4 regions of the Gorillibacterium terrae genome follow, and region 1 is predicted to be linked to each of the others. Evidence: riboswitches for the same ligand, from Rfam matches in the RefSeq annotation. Region 1 holds a riboswitch; each other region holds the start of a gene.
The links. A riboswitch is a leader RNA that binds a small molecule or an ion and turns the genes downstream of it on or off. The one in region 1 is predicted to bind cyclic di-GMP.

Region 1 (4,681 bases):
TCGACCAGTCGACGAACAGGTTCTGGGCCTTGTCGCCGTTGATCGTGTAATAATACCGGAGCTTCACGTTGGAGAGGGGGAGGGCACTCGTTCCGGTATTGGTCAGCTTGATGCGGGGATTCAGCGTGTTGGTTGTAGCATCCTTGCCGCCGTTATACATTTGCACCTTGATCGCTCCGGTCGTCGGCGTGGCTGTCGGTGTGGCCGTTGGCGTAGCTGTCGGCGTAGCCGTCGGTGTCGCGGTTGGCGTGGCTGTCGGCGTAGCCGTTGATGTGGTTGTCGGCGTCGCGGTCGGTGTGGCCGTCGGTGTAGCCGTTGGCGTGGCGGTTGGCGTGGCTGTCGGTGTGGCTGTCGGCGTAGCCGTCGGTGTCGCGGTTGGCGTAGCGGTCGGTGTCGCCGTCGGCGTAGGCGTCGGGTTACCGTTTACCGCATCGCCATAGACGATGCCGTGGCCGTTGGTACCGACATAGACGCGGCCGAATACCTTGGGGTCGCCGGTGATGGCCGAGTTGGTGATTCCGTATTGATGCTGGTCATCATTGATGCGCACCCAGCTCGCTCCGGCGTCGATGGAGCGGAAGATGCCGCGGACGCCGTCGATCTTGGCGCTGGTATAGAGGGCCTTGTAGGTCTGACCCGGAGCCGGCTTGCCGAAGCCGATGACATCGGCTTGCTGCACGTTGGCCAGACGGGTGAAGCTGGCCCCCGAATTGACCGAATGCCAGAGGCCGTAGACGGTATCCTTGTCGCCGCCGGCGAGCCAGATATCGCCCTCCGTGCCCGGTATGGCTTTCAGATCGCCCGTGTTGGGAAGCCCGGAGGCCGCCGTTGCCGTGAAGGTGGCTCCGCCGTCCGTGCTGACGTAGAATTTCCCGGCAGCGATGGCGTAGAACTTGTTCTTGTTGACCCGGTCCGACGCGACCTTGGCCCCGACGGGGAGTCCGGCGCTGGCCGTCCAGGAGTTGCCGCTCGACTTCGTGTAAAAGACGCCCGCGTCGTTGATCGACCAGACGACGGAGCTGCCGTCGGCCGCCATGGCGACGGTGCCGCCGCCGGTCTTCGTCGTCGGCTGGGAGGTCGGCTGGTACCAGTTGCCGCCGCTGTCCCGCGACAGCCCGAACAGAATCTGCGTCGGGTAGTTATTGTCGTAGCTGCCGACGCGGACGATGAAGGCTGGATCCAGTTCGGCGTAATCCAGGCTCGCGGTGCTCTTGGGGTTAACCAGCATCTTGGCGGGGACCTTCGTCACGTCGTCATGCTTGAAGCCGCTGACGTCGAATACGCCACTGATGACCTCCGGTCCGATCGGCGTGCTGATGAGCGAGCTGACGGCCTCCTCCTCGATGCCCTTGGCCATCACGGACAGATTGATCTTGCCGCCGCTGTCCCAAGCCGTGAGGTTGTTGGTTCCATAGAGCGTCGCTCCCGTTCCGTACATCATTCGGTCGGAATTGAACGGGTCGATCTCCAGATCGCCGATCATCCAGCCGAGCTTCGGAGTGACTTCGGGAGGGGAAGGGTTGTTCGCAAAGTCGAGCCAGGGAGCGGCCGAGATATCCTGCGTATAGCGGAACGACCGGGACGGATAGCCGTTCCAATCCCATATGGCCGTCCACGTCGCCCCGCCGTCGGTGCTGCGGAAGATCTTCTCATCCGGCCACCAGGCGTTCATCGAGGCAACCATGAGGGTGTTGGGGTGCTGCTTGTCCACGGTGAGGCCGCCGTAGCCGAACCAGTCGTCGGAGCTCTCCGAATCGACCGGGCTGATGTTGGTCCAGGCGCCTGTGGCGGTATTGAGCTTCCAGACCTGTCCCTTGCTGCCCGTGTAAGGACCGACCTCATTGCTGTAGTCCACGTACAGCATTCCATTCGAGGCCAACACGCCGTGCTGCGGCAGAAAACCGGTCGGCTGTCCCGGAACGGCTTCCCAGGTGGCACCGCCGTCCTTGCTGCGGAAGATGTTGTTGGTCATATCGCCGACGCCCACATAGATCACTTGGCTGGCGCTGCCGGCGGTGCCGCTCGCCTTGTCGAAGGCGATCCAGGAGATGCCCATGATATCGCCCTGGTAAGAATCGCCGGGCACGGGAATGTAGGTGCCCGGATTGGGGAAGCTCGTCACCTTGCTCCAGGTCTGCCCGTAGTTGGTGCTCTTCCACAGGCCGTTGCCGCTGCGGGCGCCCAGGTACAGGATGCTGTTCTTGTTCGGGTCAATCACCAGCCGTTCGCCCATCGAGCGGCCGGGCATATTGCCGCCTACCTTGAACGGCAGGGGAGACGAAGTAAACGTATTCCCCCGGTCGGTCGAGATGAGCACCGACCCGTTGTTCGGGTCCCAGGCGTTCGTGTACATCCCGGCCAGCAGGTACAGGCGGTTGGGGTCGACGGGATCGGTCGCCAGCGCGTCGATGCCGTTCTTGTTCCAATCGTCCCAGCCCACCCAGTTCGTCAGCTGAATCCAGCTGTTGTCGGCTTTATTCCAGCGGTAGGCCCCGCCTATGTCGGTGCGGGCATAGATCAGATCCTTTTCCGATTCGTTGAAGATGATGCCCGGAATGAAGCCGCCACCGGCTCCGGTATTGACGTTCTTCCAGGTATAAGCTTCGCTTGGCGCCGCCTGGACCGAAGGGGCGGTTACGGCAAACGAGCCGCCGATCAGCGCGGCCGCAAGCAGCAGCAAGCCTCCGGATTTGCGAATCTTCTTGCGGTTCATGATTTCTCCTCCTTGGGATATAATCGGTGCGGTTCCCATCTGAGCTGACCTCGACAGCCGGACTTGCGTTTAACGAGCGGACATCCCTCCTTAGTCGGAGTTGGGAACGAAGCGTTGCCGGGATCGAGGCAGGAGAAAGGAATCGCCGAGCCGTAAGCGCATTCATGAATGTTCACTGGACAAAGGTCGGATTCCTTTTCGCAAACAGGTTACCGATAACGCTTTCATTCCTCATATTAGCAACACTTCCCTATTTTGTAAACCATAGATTTCCATAGAATCGGCAAAGTCTTCAAAAATAATTTCCAATTCCCGTTTAGAGGCGAAATGCCTGGGGTAAGTAAGGATTAATCTACCATTAGTCGGAGGGGCTTAACGAAAAAAGACCCAGAAAGGGGATGAGGCATGGAGAATGAAAGCAAAAAGCAATACCTCCATAAAAAAAGATTTATAGAATTTGTTGTTTTTACCGCCATTTTGTGACAAACATCCTTGCAAAAAAATGATATGATGTATTTGAAAATCAACCGAGGGTCAGCAAAAGGCAAACCTGACTGAAAAGCAGGGACGCAAAGTCACAGGTCTACGGTCTCGATCCTAAGCGACTAAGACGGCTGGACTGCCTGGAGATCGGAACTCGCGGAGGGATGTACAATGAACCAGCCCATCCAAGCTAACGCCGATGATTTTGACCAGGAATGGATCGAACTGATTCATGAGGCATACAAAATGGGGATTCCCTACGAAGAAGTCAGAGAATTCCTGCGCCGTGCCAACCGGATGCCCATAGCCCTGTAACCTTGCCGCCGCTTCGTTCCGAATTTTCCATACATAATCCGTACCGTATTCGTCCTTAGGACTGTTTCTCCTTGCAATAGGCAGAGGAGGGGCGGTCTCTTTTTATGGGAGGGAAAGGTATATAGTATAGATATAGGATATAATTGGATTATGAATTCGGTGGAGGAGGAAGTCTATGCAAATCGGAGTTCCCAAGGAAATCAAGAACAATGAGAACCGGGTCGGGCTGACTCCCGCCGCAGCCGCAGCTTACCGCGAAGCGGGCCATGAAGTGCTTGTGGAACGCGGTGCCGGCACCGGCGCCGGTTTTGCCGACGAAGAGTATGCGCGGGCGGGAGCGAGCATTGTCGCCACGGCGGAAGAAGCGTGGGAGGCGGAGATGGTCGTCAAGGTGAAGGAGCCGCTTCCCGAGGAATTCGGCCGCTTTCGGTCGGGGCAGATTCTGTATACCTATCTGCACCTCGCTCCGGAGAAGCAGTTGACCGAGGCTCTCGTCCAATCGGGCGTCACCGCGATCGCCTACGAGACGATTCAACGGGAAGACGGCAGCTTGCCGCTCTTGATACCCATGAGCGAAGTGGCCGGGCGGATGGCGGTGCAGATCGGCGCGCATTTCCTGGAAAAAGCCCACGGCGGCAAAGGCGTCCTCCTCGGCGGTATTCCCGGGGTGGCTCCGGGCCGGGTCGTCATCGTCGGCGGCGGAGTCGTCGGAACGCAGGCGGCGGCCATGGCGGTCGGCCTGGGAGCGGAGGTGACCGTGCTCGACAAAAGCCTGGATCGGCTCCGTCAGCTCGACGATCTGTTCCGGGGTCGGATCCGGACGATCGCCTCGGGACGGACCGTTCTGGAGGAGGCGGTCAGAACCGCCGATTTGCTGATCGGCGCGGTGCTTGTGCCGGGGGCGAGGGCGCCCCGGATCGTCCGCAAGGATGCGGTGGCGGCGATGGAGCCCGGCTCGGTCATCGTCGACGTGGCGATCGATCAGGGAGGCTCGATCGAGACCGTCGACCGGATTACGACCCACGATCAGCCGACCTATGTCAAGCACGGCGTACTGCATTACTCGGTAGCCAACATGCCCGGGGCGGTGCCGCGGACGTCGACCATCGCTCTTACCAATGCGACGCTGGAATACGGCCTGCAGATCGCCGGGAAGGGGTTCAAACAGGC
Region 2 (4,681 bases), on a different contig from region 1:
AACCAAGCGGGAATCCGATCCAGCTTGGCCCTCTTCTTCAATTCGGAATGCATCCTTTCATGGGCGATCACATCCTGGCTAAATCCGCTCGGTCCAACCACAATGTAATCTCCCCAGTACAGATGATACGTTTGTCCCGTCGAGTTCTGGGCATACCGCTTAACCATTTTGGGCGACTCCACGAACAGGAACGTCGGGTCGGCTTGAACCTCTCCGTAAAATCCCTTAATCCGTTCCTCGGATTCTTTGAGATCCTGCAAGAGTTGCTCACGGGTCATCTGCGAAATACTCGGGTCGATGTAAACCCGGTTCCCATAGGGAGTCAGGCTCGAAGAACCCGCGAACATCGCGTTGACGGGCTGGGGCGTCTTCAGGTAAAGCGAAATCGCCAACAGCAGAATCAACGAAGATAGGATTAGGAGTGCGGTCTTTCGTTTGCTCGGTCGTTTCATGAGGCTCCTGCCTTTCGGGTTCGCCTAAACGCGGCTCCCTCTTCTCCGGGAAGCATCTTCGGGTGAAGGACTGCGAATCGGTCGCGGTTCATCCCTTTCTACAAAAAAAACGCCGCTTGCTCGCGGCGTTCTCTCCCCTTAGCGGGTAATGACATAAATATCAAATGCTCCGTAAGAATGCAGATTGAGCGGAATGGACAAGGCCTTCACGCCGCCGGGCACTCCGGAGCGCTGCTCCATGAAAGCAGGCGGAGTAATATCCACGCAGATGCCCTGGTTGTAGAGGAGCGTGCTGGCGTTGCCGCTGATCATGTTGGCCAATTCGGAGATGGCGCTGCGGCTGATCTCGTCAAATTCAGTCAGGGAAAATCCCCCCATCATCGCTGAAGCGATTCGCAGCGCCACGGCTTCGGGGAACCCGAATACCACTTCGCCGGTCATGCCCCCGACGATGCCGATCTTCAGCCAGACGCGATCGTCGCCGATCTCGATCTGCTTGATGGTGAGCTCGCCCAGTGTCGGTTTGACCTGGATCAAGGATTCGATTACCGTACAGGAAGACATCAGAAACGGATTGATGTAAGCTGCTTGCATTTTTTCGCCTCTCTCACTCGCTGGAATCGTGCGAAACCAAGCAATAGCGGTCTTCCCGGTAGGGTCCAATGCCACTGTTGTTCGGCAACCCGGCCGCCGTAGGAACTGGTCCTTTAGGCCCGAGGCTTTGCGTCCCTGCCTTTCGGTAGGTTTGCCTTTTCGCATCAAGTTGTTAGGACCACAGTCCTGCCATTAGTCTAAGTATACTTTCCAAAAACCCATTAATCAATAGACTTCCTTCCCGTTTCCTGCAAGTCCTGTCCGGTTATGTCTCTGGTGGACGGATTTCGGAATACGGACTGCGAGCCGAGGGACCTAAGAGGGTGACCCTTCGCCGCCGAAGGCGACGCCTAAGGCCCGGCAGCATGCCAAAAAGGGCCTACCAAAAAGACAGACGGAAAACCGTCTGCCTTGGATAAGCCCCGTTCGTCCCGAGGCGCTATTCCATTCCCGTAGCTTCCGCCTGCTTCAACACATCGATCAGTTCGCCGTGGATGCCTCCGCTCGTTGCGACGATATTCCGGACGCCAAGGTGATACTCCTGCCCCGTCGTATCGGTTACCCGCCCGCCGGCTTCCTGAACGAGCAGCGAGCCTGCGGCGAGATCCCAGGCGTTGAGGTTGATTTCCCAGAAGCCGCTCAGCCGGCCGGCGGCGATATAGGCCAAATGCAGCGCGGCGGAGCCTCCGTTGCGGATGTTGCGCACGCGCGGCAGCACAGCCGTTAGGCCGCGCATGTTCACGGGCAGGGCCGCGACCGGATCGGTCGGGAAGCCGGTCGCGAGGAGGCTCTCGGCCAGCGCCGCCTCCGAGGAGACGTGGATGGGCTTGCCCCGCAGATAAGCCCCTTTGCCCTTCTCGGCGACGAACAGCTCATCCCGGGAAGGATCGTAGACAACCCCGACGATGACCTCGCCCTTGAAGGCCAGCGCGATGGAGACGGAGAAGAACGGAAAGCCGTGAACGAAATTGGTCGTGCCGTCGATGGGATCGACGATCCACAGGTAATCGGCGTCCCTCACACTCTCCAGCGCTTGGGCGGATGCGAGCGGACCGGGCTCTACTCCTTCTTCCCCCAAGAAAGAATGCTCGGGAAAATGCGTCATAATCAAGTTCTTGATCAGCTTCTCCGAGCCTTTATCGATTTCGGTCACCAGATCGGCCGGCGATGTTTTGGTACCCAGCGTGGTGTAGGCTCCCAGCTTGCTCTTGATCCACTCCCCGGCCTTGGCCGCCGTGTTGATGGCAACTGCGGTAAAGCTCTTCCCGCTTGCGGAATAATGGACATTAATCGGCTCAGCCATGAATCATCACTCATTTCGGTTAATCTCTTATTCCCCAGTATAGTAGAGTTGCTTCGCAAAAACTACCGGAGCTTCCCCCAAATTTCATCGTAAGCGGTGACAAAGGGCATGGGTGTTGCAGGCCCTATCGCTAAAAACCCCACCGTCTGCGGTGGGGATGGATCAAGCGTGCCGCTTGAGCGGAAGTAACGGACCATAAGCGGTCAACGTTCAGCGCTCAGCGTTCCAAGGTAGCGCCGTCGACTTCGCGGAATTCCTCCCGTCCGGCCAAATCGGCGACCAGCCGGAACAGCGCCTCGTCCTTCTGCTTCGCCTCGATCATGATATCGAGCCGCGGCGTCTCGGCGGCGATTGCCCCCAAAAAGGCGGCGAGCGGCTCCGGCTCGACGAAATCGGCGTGGGCCCGCACATCCTTCTCGCTCTTCGGGCTCGACACGTGGATCTTCGGCGGAATCCCGGTGTCCTTCCAAGTCGCCCGGATGCGCGGCCAAAGCTCTTCCGCGGCGACGCCCGAGCCGGGATTCACCTGGTGATGGTGCAGGTCCAGTACCATCGGCAGTCCGAGCTCCTCGGCGGCCTGCAGCGTTTCCTCGGCGGTATACGTTTTGTCGTCGTTCTCCAGGGTCAGCCTCCGCCTCACTGCGGCCGGAAGATCGTTAACCCGGCTGTGAAAGCGGGCCAGCGCCGACTCCTTGTCGCCATAGGTACCGCCGATATGGATGTTGCATTTGGAGCGTTCGTCCAGACCCATGGCCTCCAGCATCCGCACCTGATGGGCCAGATCGGCGAGCGAGGTGCGCAACACCTCCTCGCGGGGCGTCGTCAGCACCGTGAAGTGGTCGGGGTGAAAGGACGTACGCATGCCATGCTGGATGACGTAGTCGCCCAGCTCCCGAAACGGCTCCGCAAGCCGCGGAATCGGGTCCCAGCCCTCGGTCAGCGGATGGGTGACGAGCGGAACCAGCTTGGACGAGAACCGGAAGACATGGATATCGTAGGCGCGGTTGTGGCGGAGCAGGCGCAGCGTATTATGGAGATTCTCCTCGGCAATCCGAACGAGCTTCCCGAGCGCCGCTTCACGGTCGGCAATCTTGGCAAACTGCGTCGCGGTCATCGTCTTCGATGGAGAAGCATGCGCCACATGGACCGACATGGCCACATAGCCGAAACGGATCAGCATGAACGTCAACTCCGGGAATAGCGGACTGGGCCCCTAAGGGCCTGCCCTTAGTATTCCCTTTTCTCCGCCCGTTGCGTCACAGCCCGGGGTGATCGCGGAAAAACATTTCGTCGGCGAGCGCCGTTTCCACCTCGGACTCCTGGGCGGTAAGGCGGCGAACCAGCTCCATCTCCACCAGGGTGATCTCTTTGCCCTGGAAGTCGATCTCGGCGATGGAGGCGCTGATCTTCACGATCGCAACGGCTTGATTGCGCGGATCGAAGGCGATTACCTTCATGCCGGTCGGATAGATGCGGAAGCCGTTTTTGCGCATTTTGGTCTTGCCGTATTCGAACAGGTCTTCAAGCTCCCGTTCGGATTTGAACTTGCAGACCGAGTTGAATTCCGTCGAGAATCCCATGGTCTCACCTTCCGGCTTCAAAAGTAAACTGCAGCTTTTGCTTCTCCGCGTGCCGCTCCACGGCGAGACCGATCAGCTCGTCGAGCAGCTCTCCGTAGGATTTGCCGGTTTCCTTCCACAGCAGCGGATACATGCTGAACGGGGTGAAGCCCGGCATCGTGTTGATCTCGTTGATCAGAATGGCGTTGTCGGTCCGGCCGACAAAGAAGTCGACGCGCGACAGACCGCTGCCGTCCACCGCGCAGAAGGCCCGAACGGCCAGCTCGCGGATGCGGTCGGACAGCTCCTCCGGCAGGTCGGCGGGGATGACCATCGTCGATTTGCCGTCCAGGTACTTGGCCTTGTAATCGTAGAAGTCGGCTCCGGCGACGATCTCGCCCGCCACGGAGGCCTTCGGGTCGTCGTTGCCGAGCACCGCCACCTCGATCTCGCGGCCATCGACGAATTCCTCGACGATCACCTTGCGGTCGTATTTAAACGCCGTCTTGATGCCCTCGATCAGTTCGTCCCGGTTGGTCGCCTTGGAGATGCCGACGCTCGAACCGAGATTCGCCGGCTTGATGAAGCAGGGGTAGCCGAGTGCGATCTCGATCTCCATCAGGAAGAATACCTGGTCCTTCTCCCATTGCGCCCGGGTGAAATGGCGGAACATGCACTGCGGCAGGCCTTCCTGGGCGAACAGCTTCTTCATGACCACCTTATCCATGCCTACCGAGGAGGCAAGCACGCCGCCGCCGACGTAAGGAATGTCG
Region 3 (4,681 bases), on a different contig from region 1:
CGCTACGCCGCTGATCTTCACCGGCTTGTCGCTCGCCTTCTCCTTCCGGACCGGGCTGTTCAACATCGGGGCTCCCGGCCAGATGCTGTTCGGCGCCTTCTGCGCCACCGCCGTCGGCCTCAGCTTCGATATGCCGCGTCCCCTGCTGCTCGTGACCATGACGCTGGCCGCCTTCATCGGCGGGGCGCTGTGGGCGTTCATCCCGGGGCTGCTCAAGGCGCGGTTCAACGTGCATGAGGTTGTGTCCACGATCATGATGAACTGGATCTGCTACTGGGTCGTCTATTACGAAATCCCGGCCCACTTCAAGGGAACGTCCCTGGAGACCGAGTCGCGGCTCTTGCCGGACAAGGCGACGCTGAAGTCGCCGTTCCTCTCCGATCTGTTCAACGGATCGTATGTGAACTGGGGCCTGGTCCTGGCGATCGTCGCCGTCCTCGTCATCGGCTTCATCATCAACAAGACGACGCTCGGCTATGAGCTCAAGGCCGTCGGCTTCAACCGCGACGCCGCCGAATACGCCGGGATCGCCGTCAACCGCGGCATCATCACCTCGATGCTGATCTCGGGGGGCCTCGCGGGACTTGGCGGTCTGACCCAATTCGCCGGGAACGCTGCGAATATTCAGATCGGACTGCTGCCGTCGCAAGGCTTCGACGGCATCGCCGTGGCTCTGCTCGGCGCGAGCGCTCCCGTGGGCGTGCTGCTCTCGTCGATCTTCTTCGGCATCCTGTATTCCGGCCGCGGCTTCATGAACGCCATGACCGACATTCCGCCGGAGATCGCCGACACGATCATCGCGATCATCATCTACTTCGCGGCGACGAGCATCCTGTTCGAGAAGCTTATCGCCCGCCTGAACCGCCGCCGCGCCGATAAGGCGACCAAGCCAGGAACGCCGCCGCCACCCGATAAGCTGGAGGGACCGGCCGAAGAAGTCAAACAAGTGGGAAGGGTGGGTGAATAATCATGTGGGGAATAATTGAAAATATTTTCCCGTATGCGATTGTCTTCACCATCCCGCTGCTCATTACGGCGCTCGGCGCGCTGTTCAGCGAACGAAGCGGCGTCGTCAATATCGGCCTGGAGGGCCTGATGATCATCGGTTCCTTCGCCGGAGCCTTCACGATCAACAAGCTCCAGGCCCAATACCCCGGTGCCGCCTGGACCCTCTGGGTGGGCCTCGCGGCCGCGTTCGTCATTGGCGTTCTGTTCTCGCTCTTGCACGCGTTCGCGAGCATTAACCTAAGCGCCAATCAGGTCATCTCCGGCACGGCGATCAATATGGTGGCGAGCTCGCTTACCATCTTCCTCGCGCGGAACATTACGGGCAGCGGCAACATTCGCATCGTTCAGGCATTCAAATCGTTCGATGTGCCGTACCTGCACAAGATTCCGATCCTCGGGCCGCTGTTCTTCACGAACACGTACATGACGACCTGGTTCATCCTGCTCGTGCTGATCCTGAGCGCATTCGTCCTGTACAAGACCCGGCTCGGCCTGCGCCTGCGCTCCTGCGGCGAGCATCCGCATGCGGCGGAAGCCGCCGGCATCAGCGTCCGTCGGATGCGCTACCTGGGCGTCATGATCTCGGGCGGCTTTGCCGGCCTCGGCGGGGCGATCATCATCTCCACGTACTCCGGCGAGTTCAACGGCAGCGTAGCCGGCCTCGGCTTCCTGGCATTGGCCGCGCTGATCTTCGGCCAGTGGAAGCCGTTCGGCGTGCTCGGCGCGACCTTCTTCTTCGGCTTCGCCAGCACGGTCGCCAACGTCTCGCAGGTTATCCCGCAGTTCCAAGTGATTCCGTCGGTCATCCTGAAGGTATTCCCGTACGTGATTACGCTGCTCGCGCTCGTCTTGTTCTCCAAGTCGTCGCAAGCGCCGAAGGCTTCCGGGGAGCCGTTCGACTCCGGCAAGCGCTGAGTCGAAAGTCCTTAGAAACGAAACCGTTAATGCTCCGTATGGGCCGTTCGACCGGCTCCCTGCGGAGCATTTTTTGGTTTGAGGTGTTTCTTTTTCGATCTCTTTGTCAAACCCTGTTGCCAGTCCGGGAATATGTGATACTATGAAACTATCAATCCCGTTTTTGAGAGAAAGATAAACCGACAAGCTTCACGATAAGGGCAAACCTGCCGAAAGGCAGGGACGCAAAACTACAGGGCCTTCCCGTCTTAGACGGATGGCAGCCAGTTGCCGAAAGGGGCTTTTTTTGATGAAAAAATGGCTGCTCGCCGTCATCCTCGCCGTATTCGCCTCCGCTGTGCCGCTGAACCTGGCCGTTCCCGGTACCGCTTCGGCGGCTTCGGAGGCCTCCTGGCTCAACAAGGAGGCCGTCAACCGCGGCCTCATCGCGATCCGCTATGACGTCAAGACCGGAACGAAGACGAAGCTGATGATCGCCAAGCAGGGAGCGGTCTACACCTACACGCTGACCGGCTCGGGACAAGCCTTCCCTCTGCAGCTCGGCAACGGCGATTATGAGGTTTCGCTGCTGGAGCAGGCCGACGGAACCAAGTACCGGCTGGTCAAGAAGGATACGGTTCGCGTCAAGCTCGACGATGCCCAGGCGGTGTTTCTGAATTCCGTTCAGAACGTCCGCTGGCAGCCGAACGGCCAAGCGTCCAAGCTGGCCGCCGAGCTGACCCAGGGGGCCAAGACCGAGGAAGCCAAGGCGAAGGCCATTTATAGCTATATCATCAAGAAAATCAAGTACGACAACGCCCTCGCCGCTTCCGTCGGAACGGAATACCTGCCGAATCCGGAGCAGACCCTGAACACCGGCAAGGGCATTTGCTACGATTACGCGTCGCTCTATGCGGCCATGCTGCGCAGCCAGGGAATTCCGGCCAAGCTGGTCATGGGAACAAGCGCCTATGTGAAGCAGTACCACGCTTGGAACGAGGTCTATCTGAACGGCGAATGGGTGACTGTGGATACGACGGTAGACGCCGGCAAAAGCAGCGCATCCGCGGGCAAGGACTTCGCCAAGGCGGCGGACAAATACAAGATGAGCAAAGTGTATTAAGCGGCAGAAGAGCCGAACCGGCTATCGTCAATGTCAATCGGCTGCATGCTGGTCAAGCCGAGGGCGGAACTTGAGGCAACCCTTAACGGGGGAGGCTTGGGTTCCGCCTTTTTTGCGTTATTCGGCCGCAGGGTGCGCCTTCCGAGGTGCGAAAACGGTTCGATCGGCTGCGAAAACGGTCCGATAGCCGATAACCGTTCTCCCTCAACCGGTGCCCGTCTTCTCACCCGGAGGCGGGCGATCACAAGGTAAAATGATAGCGTTAACATTTTCCGAGGGGATGGGAGAACTTACTATGGAGCTGCCAACGGATGGGGCGGTGCAGCCGGCGATGCCGGCGCAACGGACGCGGCCAAAGCTCGCGAACAAATACAAACTGTTCCTGATGGCCCTGCCTTTTCTGGCGATTACGTTCATCTTCTATTACCTGCCGATCAGCGGCTGGATCTATGCCTTCTATGACTACATTCCCGGCATTCCGCTCAAGGACACGCCGTATGTCGGGATGCAGTGGTTCAAGTCCATCGTCGCCAATCCGACCCAGACGGCGGAAGTGCTGCGCGTGCTGAAGAACACGGTCGCGATGAGCTTTCTCGGCCTGGTTACCTCGGTATTTCCGGTGGTCTTCGCCATCCTGTTGACCGAGATCCGCACCGGCTGGTACCGCAAGCTGGTGCAAACGCTGACGACCATTCCGAACTTCATCAGTTGGATTCTCGTCTACGCGCTCGCATTCTCCCTGTTCTCCGTCGACAACGGGGTGGTCACCGCGATTCTCGCCCAGTTCAAGCTTGTGCCGGAGGGCTACAACTTCCTCGCGTCGGATTCCCACATGTGGCTGAAGATGATCGTCTGGTACTGGTGGAAGTCGCTCGGCTGGGGCGCCATCCTCTACCTGGCCGCCATCGCCGGGATCGACCAGGACCTGTACGAGGCGGCGGAGACCGACGGAGCCGGGCGGTTCCGCAAGATCTGGCACATCACCGTGCCGGGACTCATGCCGACGTTCTTCGTTCTGCTGCTTCTGTCGATCGGCAATTTCGTCAACAACGGGATGGAGCAATATTTCGCCTTCCAGAACGCGATGAACAAGGACACGATCGAAGTGCTCGACCTGTACGTCTACAACATCGCCTTCGCCAATAACTTCCCGTTCGCCACGGCGGTCAGCATGCTGAAATCGCTGGTCAGCGTCTTCCTCTTGTTCGCGGCCAACACGTTGTCCAAAGCCGTCCGCGGCGAGTCGATCATCTGAGGAAGGAGAGGACCTATATGCGCAAAAAACCTTCGGCCGGCGAACTGGCGTTTCAGGCGTGCCTCTATCTGCTGTTCGGCCTGTTCACCTTGAGCTGCCTGTATCCGTTCTACTACCTGTTCATCAACACGATCAGCGCGAACGACCTGTCTGCGGCGGGCGACATCAAGTTCTATCCGCGCGGCATCCACTTCGGCAACTACGCCAAGGTACTCCGGATCAGCGGGCTCAGCCATGCGGCGGCGGTGTCGTTGTACCGGACGGTCTGCGGCACGCTGCTGACGGTCGGGGCATCGGCTTTTCTCGGCTACCTGTTCACCAAGAAGGACATGTGGGGACGGCCGATTTGGTACCGCTTCATCGTCGTCACGATGTATTTCAGCGCCGGGCTGATTCCCTGG
Region 4 (4,681 bases), on a different contig from region 1:
ATCGGATACAAGCCTTTATACCTGAGGTTCGATCTGCCTATGAAGAGAGCCGCAGGCGAATGGGAGCCTTTCCCGAGGCGCTACGCGGTCAGGGATACGCCTATCTGCACAAGGCCAATCCCACCGGGACCGAGGAAGGCGGCAAGAACCGCATCTGCTACCTGCTGCCCTATTGGCTCCGGGAGCAGTGCGGGCTGGACGAAGAAACCTGCCGGGAGATGGCGGTCGGGAATATCTTCCTCATGCTGTACTTCTTTATCCAGGACGATATCATGGATACCGCCGATCCGAACGCCTGCCGGGCTCTGCCGCTTGCCAACCTGTGCCACGGCGAGTTCCACCGGGCGTATTCTCGGCTGTTCCCGGGGGATTCCCCGTTCTGGGACCATTACCGAGCTTATATCGCCGAATGGGCCCTGAGCGTGGCGACGGAGGCGGAAGCAGACTTCTTCGCCGCCGATCCGCTGCGGCTCGCCGGCAAATCCGCTCCCCTCAAGCTGTGCAGCACGGCGGCGCTGCTGCTCGCCGACCAGGAGGAGAATATCCCCCGGGTGTCCCGCCTGGTGGAAGGGGCGCTCGTCGCCTTGCAAATGGCCGACGATTGGGCCGATTGGGCCTCTGATCTTGCCGAAGGCAGCTACAACAGCCTGCTCTCCCACTACCGCTCGGCGGCCGGATGGCCTTCGGACTCGCCGGTCCAGGAGGAGCGGGTTCGGGACTTTCTCTATATCGACGAGGGGCTGGGCACCTACAGTGCGGCAGCCGAGCGGCTCTATGAGCCGGAAGCCTACCGCGGACTGCGGCTCAGCCACTTGCAGGCCTTCCACGAATCCCTCCTCGCCAACCTGCGGGAAGGCGCTGCGGAGATCGCCGCGGCGAAGCGGCAGTTGGAACGGGGCGGGCTGCACTACTGGCTCAGCCAGGCTTCGCAGACGAAGCCGGATTAACGCGCAAAGAGACCGCTCTCCGAAAGGGGAGAACGGTCTCTTTTTGTTCGAGGTCACGGAAAGGCGAAGTGTGCAGAATCGTCCTGTAAAATCACGACCGGTCGGCAAGCAGCTTGCGGACGGAGGCCTCGATCTTGTCGGGTGTATCCTTGGGAGCGAAGCGGCGAACGACGCGGCCGTCCCGGTCGATCAGGAACTTGGTGAAGTTCCATTTGATGGTGCGCGAGCCGAACAAGCCCGGAGCCTCTTGCGTCAGGTGACGAAACAGCGGATGGGCCTCCGGACCCTTGACGTCAATCTTGGCGAACAGGGGGAAGGTTACTCCATGATTCAGCTCGCAGGCCTCGGCGATCCGGCTGTCCTCGTCCAGCTCCTGGCCAAGGAACTGCGAGCTGGGAAAACCGAGTACGGCGAAGCCGCGGTCCTTGTACTCCTGATAAAGCCGCTCCAGTCCCTTGAATTGAGGGGCAAAGCCGCACTTGGTGGCGGTATTGACGATCAGGAGCGCCTGCCCCCGGTAGGGAGCCAGCGTCGTCGTCTCGCCGCGAATCGTCTTGACCTCATACTCGTACAGGCTCATGGTTCTCGCGCCTCCATTGGGTTGGTGTATCGAACTATTTTGTTTAATTATATTGTATACAATTTATATGGAGGCGTCAACTGAAGGGCTCGTGGGACTATGGGCCCGGATACAGCAGATTGATCCCTGACGATGCAAGAGGCCATTTGTGGAAAAAATGGCAGGGGGACTAGTCGCGGAAGGAAAAACGTGGTAAGTTAGTCCATGCAGGATTATTTTCACCTTAACCGGAAGACCCAGATCGAATCTTCCAACTGAATACTCGGCAAAACTATCGAAAGGTAGTGACGCAAAGCTATAGGGACTACTTCCGTATAGGAAATGTCAGCCAGTTGCAAGCTTTTATTCCCGCAAATTGGTGAACTATGGCTATTTAAGCCCATCGTTTGCCTTTTTTATTTTATATTGCCACTGAAGGAGCTTAAACATGGGGAAATCGGGAAGTTTAGACAAGAATCTGCAAACGAGGAAGACCCGCAAGAAAACGATAGCCGGAAGGAACATGCTGCTGACCAGTCTTTATATCTTTTTGACCGGTCTCATCCTCATCTTTTACAGCTATCACCTGGAAAGTAATTTGATGATGAAGCAGCTCCGCGCCGAGTCGCAGAAGACGATGGAAGCATTCGCCAAGACCATCTCCGCCGACGACGTCGCGCAGGCCAAAGCCAATCTGGACCCGGAATCACCGATACAAAAAAAACTGACGGAACACTTCGACCAGTTGTCCGCTACCCACCCGAACATCGCTCAAGGCTATATTTTTGGAGCGGAATTGAAGAATTCCAACCAGACCTCGATGATTGCCTTCCCAACCTCGCTCCTCACCGCCTTCAAAGACGCCAACCTGAAATTGGGAGATTACTATGAGCAGCCCAAGATCCATGCCGACGGGGTTGTCTCGATGAAGAAAACCAAGCACCTCAGCTTCACCAAGATTTATAAGGATGACTTCGGCTCGTGGCTGACGGTCCTGACTCCTTATCTGGATAAACAGGGAGAGGTGTACGCTTACATCGGTATGGATGTCGACGCCAGCCTCGTCCTTGCCGGAAAGAAGGAGTTGCTGACCAAGACGACCGTGGCTTTGGCCGTGACCCTGCTGGTGGTCCTAATCCTTCAGTACCTCACCAACCGCCGCACCTTCGCTCCGGTGCAGGACCTCATGCGGGCGCTCGAGCGCTTCAGCAAGGGAGACTTCTTCGTCCGGCTGAAGGAAAGCCCCGACGAGCTGGGCCAAGTCAACGCCAGCTTTAACCGGACGGTCGAGCAGATCGGAACGCTGGTGACGACGATCAAGGGCGTGTCGATCCAATCGGCGGACCAGTCGGAGCAGCTGTTCGCCACCGTTGAGGAAGGCAGCCAGAGCACCGGCGAGATCACGGGCCACATCGAGCTGATGTCGGAACGGATCGGCCAGCAGAGTATCGCCATCGGCGAGAGCGCAACGTCGCTCGAGGAGATCGCCATGGGCGTTCAGACCATCGCCGGCAATACGGCCGAGCTGTCGGAGACCTCCACCCGAATGATGCTTCAATCGGAGAAGGGCAACCGCAACGTCGAACGGGTCATCGAGCAGATGAACTCCATCCACGATTCGGTCAAGGGCTCGGTGGAGCTGATGGAGCAGCTGCAGCGGCGCTCCGAGGAAATCGGCGAGATCGTCCAAGTGATTACTCAGATCGCCTCCCAGACGAGCCTCTTGTCCCTGAACGCCAGCATCGAAGCCGCGCGGGCCGGGGAGAACGGCAGGGGCTTCGCCGTCGTGGCGAACGAAGTCAAGAAGCTCTCCGAGGAATCGAAGAACTCGGCGGAACGGATCGTCGAGCTGGTCGGGCACATCCGCCGGGAGACCCATATGGCCGTGCAGTCGATCGTTGAAGGCGAGCAGAACGTCGAGACCGGCATCGAGATCGTCAAGGAAACCGGCTCGCTCTTCAACGAAATTCTCGCCGCCACCGACCAGGTGACCACACAAGCCCAGGAAGTCTCCGCCGCGACCGAGCAGATGGTTGCGGAAACCGAGCAGATTTCCTACTCCTTCAAGCAATTGTCCGGCCTTGCCGAGCAGAATGCTTCCCTGTCCGTCGACATGAGAAACCGCGCGGTCGATCAGCGCACCGCGTTTAACCGCATCGTCGATTCGGCCGACCATCTCAATCAGATCTCCGATCAGCTCAAGGGCTTGATCAAAGACCTGGCTGTCTAGGGCGGCGCCTCCGATTTGGGACATGATGATCACTACTAACGAAGGATGGATGCGGAAATGAAAGCTATACTGACGCATAGAGAAGATAAACAAGCCGGTTGGTTGCCGGAGCTGGCCGGACTGCCCCAGTTGTCGCTGCCTGCCGATTATCCGCGCCGGCCGGCGGGGTCCCGAACGGCGGAGGTATCGATTCGGATTGAAGCAGAAGACAAGGAGTTCGCCGGCTTGGCTCAGTGGAATGGCCGAGAACTGCTTGGGGGAGTGCTGGCGCTGTATTTCGGGTTTTTGCAGCGGATGACGCTGGAGTCCGATCTCCTGATCGGCCTTCAGACGGAGGACGGCGGATACGCTCCCCTGCGCCTCGCCTGGGAGAAGGAAATGACCTTCGAAGGGCTGTTCCGCCAGGTTCAGACCGGGCTGGGCGAGCTGGAAGTCGGGATTGGCGCGGCCAAGACGCAGGCTGCGCCCAATCCGGGGTACGCCATGCTGTATGGAACGGCCGGACTGCCCGGCGAGGACGGCATCCGGCTGTGGCTCGACCGCGGGCACGGCGGCTGGACGCTGACCGCCGCTTATTCCCCCGAGCGGTTCTCGAAGGCGACGATGGAGCGCAACCTCCGCTACCTGAAGAGGCTGGCCCAGGCGGGCTGGGCGGACCCCGCACAGGTGATCGCGGCCGTGGATATTCTCTCTCCCCAGGACGGAGGGGCCTACTCCCGGTTGAACGCTACCGCAGAACCGGTTGCCGAGCGGCGCACCGTCGTCTCCTGGTTCCGGGACACCGCCTGCCGCTTCGCCAATAAAATAGCCTTGTCCTGCGGCGGGGATTTCCGCACCTACCGGGAACTCAACGACGAATCCGACCAACTGGCCGCCTACCTGCTTCGCGAGGGCCTGCTTCCGGGCGAGCCGGTGGTCCTCTATATGGAGCGGAGCATCGCGTCG

Region 2: linked by a shared signal. The riboswitch ahead of ACSEXS_RS01140 (chemotaxis protein CheX) and the one ahead of ACSEXS_RS18995 (anti-repressor SinI family protein) in region 1 are both predicted to bind cyclic di-GMP.
Region 3: linked by a shared signal. The riboswitch ahead of ACSEXS_RS14075 (transglutaminase-like domain-containing protein) and the one ahead of ACSEXS_RS18995 (anti-repressor SinI family protein) in region 1 are both predicted to bind cyclic di-GMP.
Region 4: linked by a shared signal. The riboswitch ahead of ACSEXS_RS14020 (methyl-accepting chemotaxis protein) and the one ahead of ACSEXS_RS18995 (anti-repressor SinI family protein) in region 1 are both predicted to bind cyclic di-GMP.

The regions. Positions count from the first base shown of each region.
Region 1 is NZ_JBPPGI010000006.1:87,188-91,868, reverse strand. It holds gene ACSEXS_RS19000 (cellulose binding domain-containing protein) at 1-2,713, opposite strand, end outside; cyclic di-GMP riboswitch class I at 3,247-3,340, shown strand; gene ACSEXS_RS18995 (anti-repressor SinI family protein) at 3,368-3,511, shown strand; gene ald (alanine dehydrogenase) at 3,687-4,681, shown strand, end outside.
Region 2 is NZ_JBPPGI010000001.1:254,054-258,734, reverse strand. It holds gene ACSEXS_RS01145 (hypothetical protein) at 1-452, opposite strand, end outside; gene ACSEXS_RS01140 (chemotaxis protein CheX) at 591-1,046, opposite strand; cyclic di-GMP riboswitch class I at 1,127-1,212, opposite strand; gene ACSEXS_RS01135 (inositol monophosphatase family protein) at 1,486-2,349, opposite strand; gene uvsE (UV DNA damage repair endonuclease UvsE) at 2,567-3,529, opposite strand; gene ACSEXS_RS01125 (MBT domain-containing protein) at 3,606-3,929, opposite strand; gene ACSEXS_RS01120 (D-alanine--D-alanine ligase) at 3,934-4,681, opposite strand, start outside.
Region 3 is NZ_JBPPGI010000003.1:328,703-333,383, forward strand. It holds gene ACSEXS_RS14065 (ABC transporter permease) at 1-967, shown strand, start outside; gene ACSEXS_RS14070 (ABC transporter permease) at 970-1,923, shown strand; cyclic di-GMP riboswitch class I at 2,113-2,198, shown strand; gene ACSEXS_RS14075 (transglutaminase-like domain-containing protein) at 2,213-3,025, shown strand; gene ACSEXS_RS14080 (ABC transporter permease) at 3,321-4,280, shown strand; gene ACSEXS_RS14085 (carbohydrate ABC transporter permease) at 4,298-4,681, shown strand, end outside.
Region 4 is NZ_JBPPGI010000003.1:313,466-318,146, forward strand. It holds gene ACSEXS_RS14010 (hypothetical protein) at 1-947, shown strand, start outside; gene ACSEXS_RS14015 (glutathione peroxidase) at 1,039-1,527, opposite strand; cyclic di-GMP riboswitch class I at 1,782-1,867, shown strand; gene ACSEXS_RS14020 (methyl-accepting chemotaxis protein) at 1,955-3,736, shown strand; gene ACSEXS_RS14025 (non-ribosomal peptide synthetase) at 3,794-4,681, shown strand, end outside.